Regions from separate parts of the Caldicellulosiruptor kronotskyensis 2002 genome, predicted to be linked through region 1. Evidence: riboswitches for the same ligand, from Rfam matches in the RefSeq annotation. Region 1 holds a riboswitch; the other holds the start of a gene.

Region 1 (4,441 bases):
TGGTACTATCGTATAAGCTAAATGAAAAACTTCTTGAAAAAGAGAAAATAAAGTAAGACTTGAGGTGAAATGAATGCGTTATATAAGTACAAGAGGTAATAAAGAGGTTAAAGCAAAAGAGGCTATTTACAGGGGGATAGCCGAGGATGGGGGACTTTACACCCCTGTTTTCATACCTCATCTTGACTTAAGTAAAATAAAAAATATAGAATCTTACGCAAATCTTGCAAAATATATATTTGAGCTCTATCTTACTGATTTTACAAATGAAGAGATTATTGATTGCATTGACAAGTCATATAGTAATGGCAAGTTTGACACAAAAGATGTTGTTGTTTTAAAAAAGCTTGACAGTAGCCTTTTTGCACTTGAACTTTGGCACGGTCCGACATACGCTTTCAAAGATGTTGCTTTACAGGTGCTACCTCATCTTTTACTAAAATCAATGCCAAGTTTTTACAAACAGGCACTCATACTTGTTGCAACGTCAGGCGATACTGGCAAAGCTGCCTTGGAAGGGTTTAAGGATGTTGATAGAACAAAGATAGTTGTGTTTTATCCATCTGAGGGTGTGTCAGAGGTTCAGAAAAGACAGATGACCACTCAGGAAGGCAGAAACACTTTTGTTGCTGGGATAAAAGGCAATTTTGACGATGCCCAATCTGGCGTGAAAGAGATTTTCACAAGCAAAAAATGCATAGATGAAATTGAAAATCTGGGGTTTTTCTTTACGTCTGCGAACTCAATAAATTTTGGTAGGCTTCTTCCACAGATTGTATACTATATCTGGAGCTATCTGGTGCTTTTAAAAGCTGGTGATATATCTGAAGGTGAAAAGATAAACTTTGTTGTTCCGACAGGCAATTTTGGCAATATATTGGCAGGTTTTATTGCTAAACTTATGGGAGTTCCTATAAATAAGTTGATTGTTGCTTCAAACATAAACAGTGTGGTTGCTGATTTTGTCAGGACAGGCTTATATGATAGAAGAAGAGAGTTTTACAAAACAATTTCACCTTCAATGGATATTCTTGTTGCAAGTAATTTAGAAAGGTTATTATATTTAATAACAAAAGAATCAGAAAGAGTAAAAAAATACATGATGGATTTAAAAAGTGAGGGGTATTTCAAAGTTGAAGAAGAAGTTTTAAAAGAGATTCAGGAAAGTTTCTGGGGTGATTTTTCCACAGATGACCAGACAAGAAGTAGTATAAAGATTATTTACCGCGAGTATGACTATCTTATTGACCCGCACTCTGCTGTTGGGTTTGATGTTTACAGAAAATACCAGAAGCAGACGTTTGATAGTACAAAAACGGTTGTACTTCAAACTGCAAATCCTTACAAGTTTGCAAAAGATGTTTTGAACGCTTTGTTTGATGGTGAATATAATAATATTGACCCGTTTGAAGCGGTAGAGATTTTGTATGCAAAGACAGGTGTTGAGATCCCGGATGGGATTAAAAGTCTTCTTGCAAAACCGATTTTGCATCCCGATGTGATAGAAAAAGACAAGATGTTTGATTTTATATTAGAGAAAATAAGAGATAATTGAAGAAATTTAAAAAAATTGCCCAGAAAACATATGATTTTTGCCGAAAAAGGCTTGAAAAATGAAAAAATTGTGCTAAAATAGAAGTTGAAAAAATAAATATTGCAAGATATCTCGGTAGGCGAGGCTCCTACAGGGATATAGGCTGCTGCCGCGAAAGATTGGAGACAATCTGAGCTGGTGAACAGGTTTTGCCGAAACCAAGGCATAACCTAATGCAGCTTTTTATGCCGTGTAGTGCCAAAGCTTGTACGAGGTAGCTTTAAAAGGGCGTAAAGTGTGCTTTCACCTCGTTTTTAAGCTTTGGGTGAAAGCACTTTTTGTTTCTAATATCAATGTATAAAATTTTGCTATTGCAAAAATTCTTCTTAAAGAAGGAGTTGAGAGAAAAGATGGACTCTGGTCCTGTGAGTAAGCAGGATTGGACAACAAAAAGCAATTGTACTTTGGAATGTGGAGGGGTGCTAATTTTTCTCTGTTTTGAAAAGAAGAAGGAATAAATGCACCTTCTTGCAAATAGATTTTAAAGGCTTTTAGCACCCCTCCACCAAATGACACAAAAAAATTCAAAAAAGGAGGGGTGCTAAAATGCCAAACGTCACAAGCTTTTATCTTAGCAGAGTAATCGGCAACAAGGTCTTTTCAGAAGAAAAGAAGGTTGTGGGAAGGCTTTTAGACTTGGTTGTTGATGCAAGTTATATAAGACCCAAAGTAATTGCTGCAAAGGTAAAAAGTGGCGGTCAAACTCAAATTGTTGATTTTTCGTTTTTCATAATCTACAAGGAAAAAGGGCAATACGTGATTGAAACAAGGAACTTAAAGCCAATCGATGTGAAAAAAGAAGACACCATTATGCTTGTTCGTCATATACTTGACAAGCAGATTGTTGATATGAATGGCAGAAAAGTTGTGAGGGTAAATGATATAAGACTTGCAGTACTTTCTACAGGTGTTTATGTAATAGCTGTAGATATTGGTCTTGAAGGACTTTTGAGAAGGCTTGGTCTTGCAAAGCCCCTGAAAAAAGTCTTAAAACCTCTTGGTAAAAACATTCCTTCGCGGCTTATTTTGTGGGACGATGTACAGCCGCTTGCATCGCCAAGGCTTGATTTAAAGCTTTCAACCACATATTCAAAGCTTGCCACCTTGCATCCTTCGGATTTGGCAGACATCATTGAAGAACTTGACAAAAAGACGCAAGCTTATATATTTTCGACTCTGGATGAGGAAAAGGCTGCAGATGTTTTGGAAGAGCTTGAGGTTGAAGCACAGAGAAATGTTTTAGAGAGTCTTCCTGTTGAAAAGGCAGCGGATGTACTTGAGAAAATGCCGGCTGATGAGGTTGCAGATATTTTAGACGAGATAAAAGAGGAAAGAGCAGAAGAACTTTTAAACGAAATGGAAAAGGAAGCATCAGAAGAAGTCAAAGAACTTATGGAATATCCAGAAAACAGTGTTGGTGCAATAATGACAACTGATTTTATCGCGTTCAAGACACATTTCACAGTTGAGCAGACAATAGAGGAGCTAAGACGCTTGAAACCTGAACCAGACGAGATTTATTACCTGTATGTTGTTGACAATGATGAAAGGCTTTGCGGAGTTGTATCTTTGCGCGACTTGGTAATCTCTGAGCCTCAAACACCGCTTTATGAGATAATGAACAGGGATGTGGTTTGTGTAAAGGATACTGATAATGTTAATTCTCTTGTTGAGATTATTTCAAAATATAGTCTTCTTGCTGTGCCTGTTGTGAATGAGAGCAAAAAACTTATAGGAGTTGTCATTATAAACGACATTGTATACGAACTGTTAAAGATGAAAAGAAAACTGCTGCTGTAGATAATAGGTTGATACTAAAGAGGTGATGAAAAGATGGCACAGACAACGAGAAGCACCAGACTAAGAAATATTCTTTTAATTTTAAGTGTAATTGGGCCAGGACTTGTGACTGCAACAGCTGACAATGATGCATCGGGTATTGCAACATATGCAATGGTAGGTTCCATGTTTGGTTACAAGATGCTGTGGGGACTTTTTCTGATAACTATAAGCTTGGCAGTAATTCAAGAAATGGCAGCACGAATGGGTGTTGTAACTGGCAAGGGACTTTCTGACCTTATCAGGGAAAACTTTGGTGTGAAAATGACATTTTTTGCAATGGTGACCCTTTTGATTGCCAACTTTACAACAACAGTTGGAGAGTTTGCAGGAATTGCAGCAAGCCTTGAAATATTTGGTATATCAAAATATATCTCTGTTCCTCTTACTGCTATTTTTGTTTGGTATATTATTAACAAAGGGTCATATAAAAAAACTGAAAAGTTCTTTTTAGGTCTTATGGTAATTTATATCAGCTATATAATTTCAGGATTTTTAGCTAAACCAGACTGGAAAGAGGTGTTCAAAAACACATTTGTACCTTCATTTAGTTTTGAGCCCAGTTTTGTATTGATATTTATTGCTATGATAGGTACCACGATAACGCCATGGATGCAGTTTTACTTGCAGTCCTCTGTTGTGGATAAAGGGGTTGATGTTAAGAACCTTAAGTACCAGCGATGGGATGTCTTTTTGGGAGCCTTCTGGACAGACTTTATTGCGTTTTTCATAGTTGTTGCAACAGCAGCTACACTTTACAAACATGGCATTAACATTGAAACAGCAGAAGATGCGGCAAAAGCCTTGGAGCCGTTTGCAGGGAAGTATGCATCAAGCCTTTTTGCGATAGGGCTTTTTGGTGCATCACTTTTAGGTGCACATATTCTGCCACTTTCAACGGCATATGCTATAACTGAGGCATTTGGTTTTGAAAATGGACTTGACAAGAAGTTCAAAGAAGCACCTGTATTTTATGGAATAATACTTCTTTTTATTGTCATAGGGGCA
Region 2 (4,441 bases), 1.4 Mb from region 1:
TGCTGCCGACCTAATATTGGATAAAATAGGGGAAGTCATTGACCATTATGTTTATGCGGTAAAAGAATAAAAAGGGTGTGTATTTTATAATTCAAACAATAATAAACATCGATAGATTTCACGCTTTTAGGTAATTCCACAGAGTAAGTGTTGATTATTCATATAAATAGCGTTATAATAGAATTGCAAATAGAATTTTTTCATAACAAATTGGTTAATTGTAAAATTAAATGCGACACCAAAAAATAGTTGAACCATAGCATGAAACCCGATATGATGTTGGTTGGCAAAAAACTAACACATATGGAGGGTTTCAGCTATGGTTCTTACTCAAGAGTATACCACATTACCTCGTACTTTTAAACACCTTACACCTTATGAAAGAGGTAAAATTTGCGCTCTTTTAAAAGAAGGGTTCTCACCAACTCAAATCGCTAAAAAACTTGGCCGTCATCGCAGCACCATTTACCGCGAAATAAAACGTGGCACCACAACTCAACGCCGTACAGATCTAACTACGTATGAAGCATACTTCCCAGAAACTGGCCAGGCGATATATGAGAAGAACCGCTCTTTCTGTGGCCGAAAAAGTAAGATCCTCCAAGTTGAATCCTTCCTCCAATATGCTGAGCAAAAGATACTTCAAGACAAATGGTCCCCTGATGCTGTTGTAGGAGCTGCTCGGCGAGAAAAACTCTTTGACCCTTCGTCCATGGTTTGCACCAAAACCCTATACAACTATATCGACCGCTGCTTGCTTAAAGTCCGCAATATAGACCTTTTCATAAAAACCAGACGTAAACCCAAGAAGAATTCTTTGAGAAAACACAAGCGCCTTTTCGGCAAGAGTATTAGCGAGCGGCCTGATAGCATTGAAAAGCGTGAGGAGTTCGGCCATTGGGAAATCGACACTGTTCTGGGAAGACGCTCTAATGATCATGTTCTGCTGACCCTAACGGAAAGAAAAACTCGCTATCACCTGCTCCTCCCATTGGCAAGCAAAACTGCTGAGGCAGTGGATGAAGCGTTAAAGCAGCTAAAAAGCCAGTATGGTCTTATGTTTTCTCGGGTGTTTAAGAGCATCACTGCGGATAACGGTAGTGAGTTTGCCAATTTAAATGTCCATGGGATTGATATTTACTATGCTCACCCTTACTCTGCCTGGGAACGAGCCACTAATGAGCGGCACAATGGTCTAGTCAGGCGGTTGATTCCTAAGGGAACAGCTATCAGTGAATTGTCACTTTCACAAATTGAGCGGGCGCAGAATTGGTGTAATACCTTGCCAAGAAAAATCCTTGGTTACCGCCAGCCAGCAGAGCTCTTTTTCAGGGAAATAGAACGGCTAACTTCTGAGTTTCAAAATTCATGATTTCGAAATCCAACATCATTCGGGTTTCCAAAAAATGTGTCGCATTTAATATTGCAATTTAAGTTGTAAAAAATTTTTCAAGATAGATTGACAGATTGTAAATAGAAGAATATAATGTAGAAGGACACAAGTTAATACAATCGTTAGGTGAGGCTCCTATACAGATATACGCTGCTGCTCGGAAACATCGAGAGATGCTAACGGGTCAACAAGTATTATCGAATTAAGGTTTTACTTAATGCAGCTGGAGGATGCTCCAAAGCTGTATAGTGCCAAAGCTCAACAAAGTGAAATGTTTAAAAACCTCTTTCATTCGTTGAGAGGTTTTTTAACTTGCGAAAAAACGGAGGTGAGAAGAATGGACGGTGGAGGTAGTAGTAAAAGCTATAAAGGTATATGTAATATGACATTGAAGAAGGATGGGCATAGTTTGAGGCCACGTCCATTCTTCTCACACGTGGCCTTTTCAATAAATTTTGCTATTTCTTAAAATGCCTATTTATCCCTTCTTTTAATGTCCTATTACATATACCTCCAAAACAATTCCTTTTAATTCCATCGTCTAAGTGCGAAAGTTTTTCACAAAAAAACAAATACTGTAACTGTAAGATTGCAAAAGACTCAGCAGCCTTAGCCTATTATTGTGTTTTGGAGGTGTATGGAAATGATCAAAATCGCAAAGAAAAATGGATTCACAGATACGATACTTACCCAATTAATTGAGTTTGCGAAAAAAGATGTAGATGAAGTTTTGGCACAATTAGGCACAGACAGAGAAGGTTTGACTTCTGAGGAAGCAGAAGATAGACTTGAAATGTATGGGTTAAATGAAGTAGCCCATGAAAAACCAGCTCCTTGGTATATTCAATTGATTAAAGCTTTTATCAATCCCTTCATAGGTATATTGGTATTTTTGGTAATTATGTCATATATAACTGATGTACTTTTTACTGCACCTCAAGACAGAGATTGGAGCACCATAATTATTATCTCTATAATGGTAACGGTTAGTGGACTGCTTCGCTTTGTTCAAGAGTACCGCTCCAATATAGAAGCGGAAAAATTGAAAGCCCTTGTTCACATGACTGCTGCAGTTATTCGCAAAGATACAGGTGAGAGAGAAATAAAAATGGAAGAAATAGTACCTGGTGATATAATACATTTGACAGCAGGAGATATGGTACCTGCGGATGTTAGGGTTATTACTTCTAAGGACTTATTTATAGACCAAGCAACTTTGACTGGAGAATCCGAACCTGTGGAGAAATATCCAGATTTAAAAGAAGAAAAAAGAAAAGCTAAGGATTTAAATCTCTCAGATTTAGAAAATATATGCTTTATGGGTACCAATGTAGTGAGCGGCTCTGCTATCGCCGTGGTCCTTTCAACAGGTGACCGTACTTATTTTGGTTCAATGGCAAAGTCCCTTGTAGGGCATAGGGCAATGACAAGTTTTGAAAAGGGTATTAACAATGTCAGCAAAGTGCTTATCAAGTTTATGGCAGTTATGTTTCCAATTGTTTTTGTGATAAATGGCCTTACAAAGGGTAATTGGTTGGATGCATTGCTTTTTGCCTTGGCTGTAGCTGTAGGGCTTACTCCTGAAATGCTTCCAATGATAGTCACTACAAACCTTGCTAAAGGTGCTGTGACAATGGCAAAACATAAGACAATTGTCAAGAGATTAGATGCTATTCAAAATTTCGGAGCAATGGATATACTTTGTACTGATAAGACTGGCACTTTGACATTAAACAAAATAGTTGTAGAAAAACATCTTGATATACATGGAAATGAAGATGACAGAGTTTTAAGACATGCATATCTTAACAGTTATTATCAAACAGGTCTGAGGAACTTGATGGATGTAGCCATTTTAGAGTATGGAGCTGAAAAAGGCTTTAATGGTTTAGATAAAATATACAAAAAAGTTGATGAGATACCCTTTGATTTTGTAAGACGAAGAATGTCTGTAGTTTTAGAGAGCGAAGGTGGGAAAAGGCAGCTTGTAACGAAAGGCGCCGTTGAAGAAGTGCTTTCCATCTGCGAATACGCTGAGTACAAAGGTGAAGTAGTTACTTTGACAGATGAAATACGCCAAGAAGTAAGAGAAATGGTAAGAAAATTAAATGAAGACGGAATGAGGGTGCTTGCCGTAGCTCAAAAAAATGATGTTCCACCAGAGGGAGTTTTCAGTGTAGCGGATGAAAGTAAGATGGTTCTCATGGGTTTTATAGGTTTTCTAGACCCGCCAAAAGAATCTGCACCTTATGCGATAAAAGCCTTAAAAGAACATGGAGTAGATGTAAAAATTCTCACTGGTGACAATGAAATAGTGACAAAGAAAATCTGTAAAGAAGTGGGGATTGCTGTAGAGAATATTCTATTAGGAAATGAAATAGAGAATATGACAGATGAAGAATTAGCAGAAGTAGCAGAAAAGACGACAATTTTTGCAAAACTTTCTCCTATGCAAAAATCGAGAATAATAAAGGCCTTACAAAGCAAAGGCCACATTGTTGGATATATGGGGGACGGAATTAATGATGCGTCTGCATTAAGAGAAGCCGATGTTGGAATTTCTGTTGACTCTGCAGTAGATATTGCAAAAGAATCAGCAGATATAATACTTTTAGAAAAAAGTCTTACGGTATTAGAAGAGGGAGTTGTAGAAGGACGCAGAATTTTTGGAAATATTATGAAATACATTGCAATTACATCGAGTTCTAATTTTGGTAATGTATTTTCAGTTTTAGTAGCAAGTGCATTTTTGCCTTTTTTGCCAATGCAGCCATTGCAACTTCTTTTCCTTAATTTAACTTATGATTTGTCAATGACATCAGTGCCTTGGGATACAATGGATAAAGAGTATATACAAAAGCCAAGAAAATGGGATGCTGCAAATATAGGCAATTTCATGGTATGGTTTGGACCTACTAGTTCAATTTTTGATATAACCACTTATGCTTTGATGTTTTTTGTAATTGGTCCGTTGGTTATAGGTGGCTCTTACTTCTTGTTGCCTGAAGCACTTAAACTCCAATTTGTTTCACTTTTCCAAACAGGCTG

Evidence for each region. A riboswitch is a leader RNA that binds a small molecule or an ion and turns the genes downstream of it on or off. The one in region 1 is predicted to bind magnesium.
Region 2: linked by a shared signal. The riboswitch ahead of mgtA (magnesium-translocating P-type ATPase) and the one ahead of CALKRO_RS09965 (magnesium transporter) in region 1 are both predicted to bind magnesium.

Annotation. Positions count from the first base shown of each region.
Region 1 covers NC_014720.1:2,149,792-2,154,232, reverse strand. Annotated here, with positions in the region: gene CALKRO_RS09980 (redox-sensing transcriptional repressor Rex) at 1-56, shown strand, start outside; gene thrC (threonine synthase) at 74-1,555, shown strand; M-box (ykoK) riboswitch at 1,659-1,815, shown strand; gene CALKRO_RS09965 (magnesium transporter) at 2,141-3,394, shown strand; partial or broken gene CALKRO_RS09960 (Nramp family divalent metal transporter) at 3,428-4,441, shown strand, end outside.
Region 2 covers NC_014720.1:697,697-702,137, forward strand. Annotated here, with positions in the region: gene CALKRO_RS02855 (class II D-tagatose-bisphosphate aldolase non-catalytic subunit) at 1-70, shown strand, start outside; gene CALKRO_RS02860 (IS30 family transposase) at 320-1,372, shown strand; M-box (ykoK) riboswitch at 1,505-1,672, shown strand; gene mgtA (magnesium-translocating P-type ATPase) at 2,037-4,441, shown strand, end outside.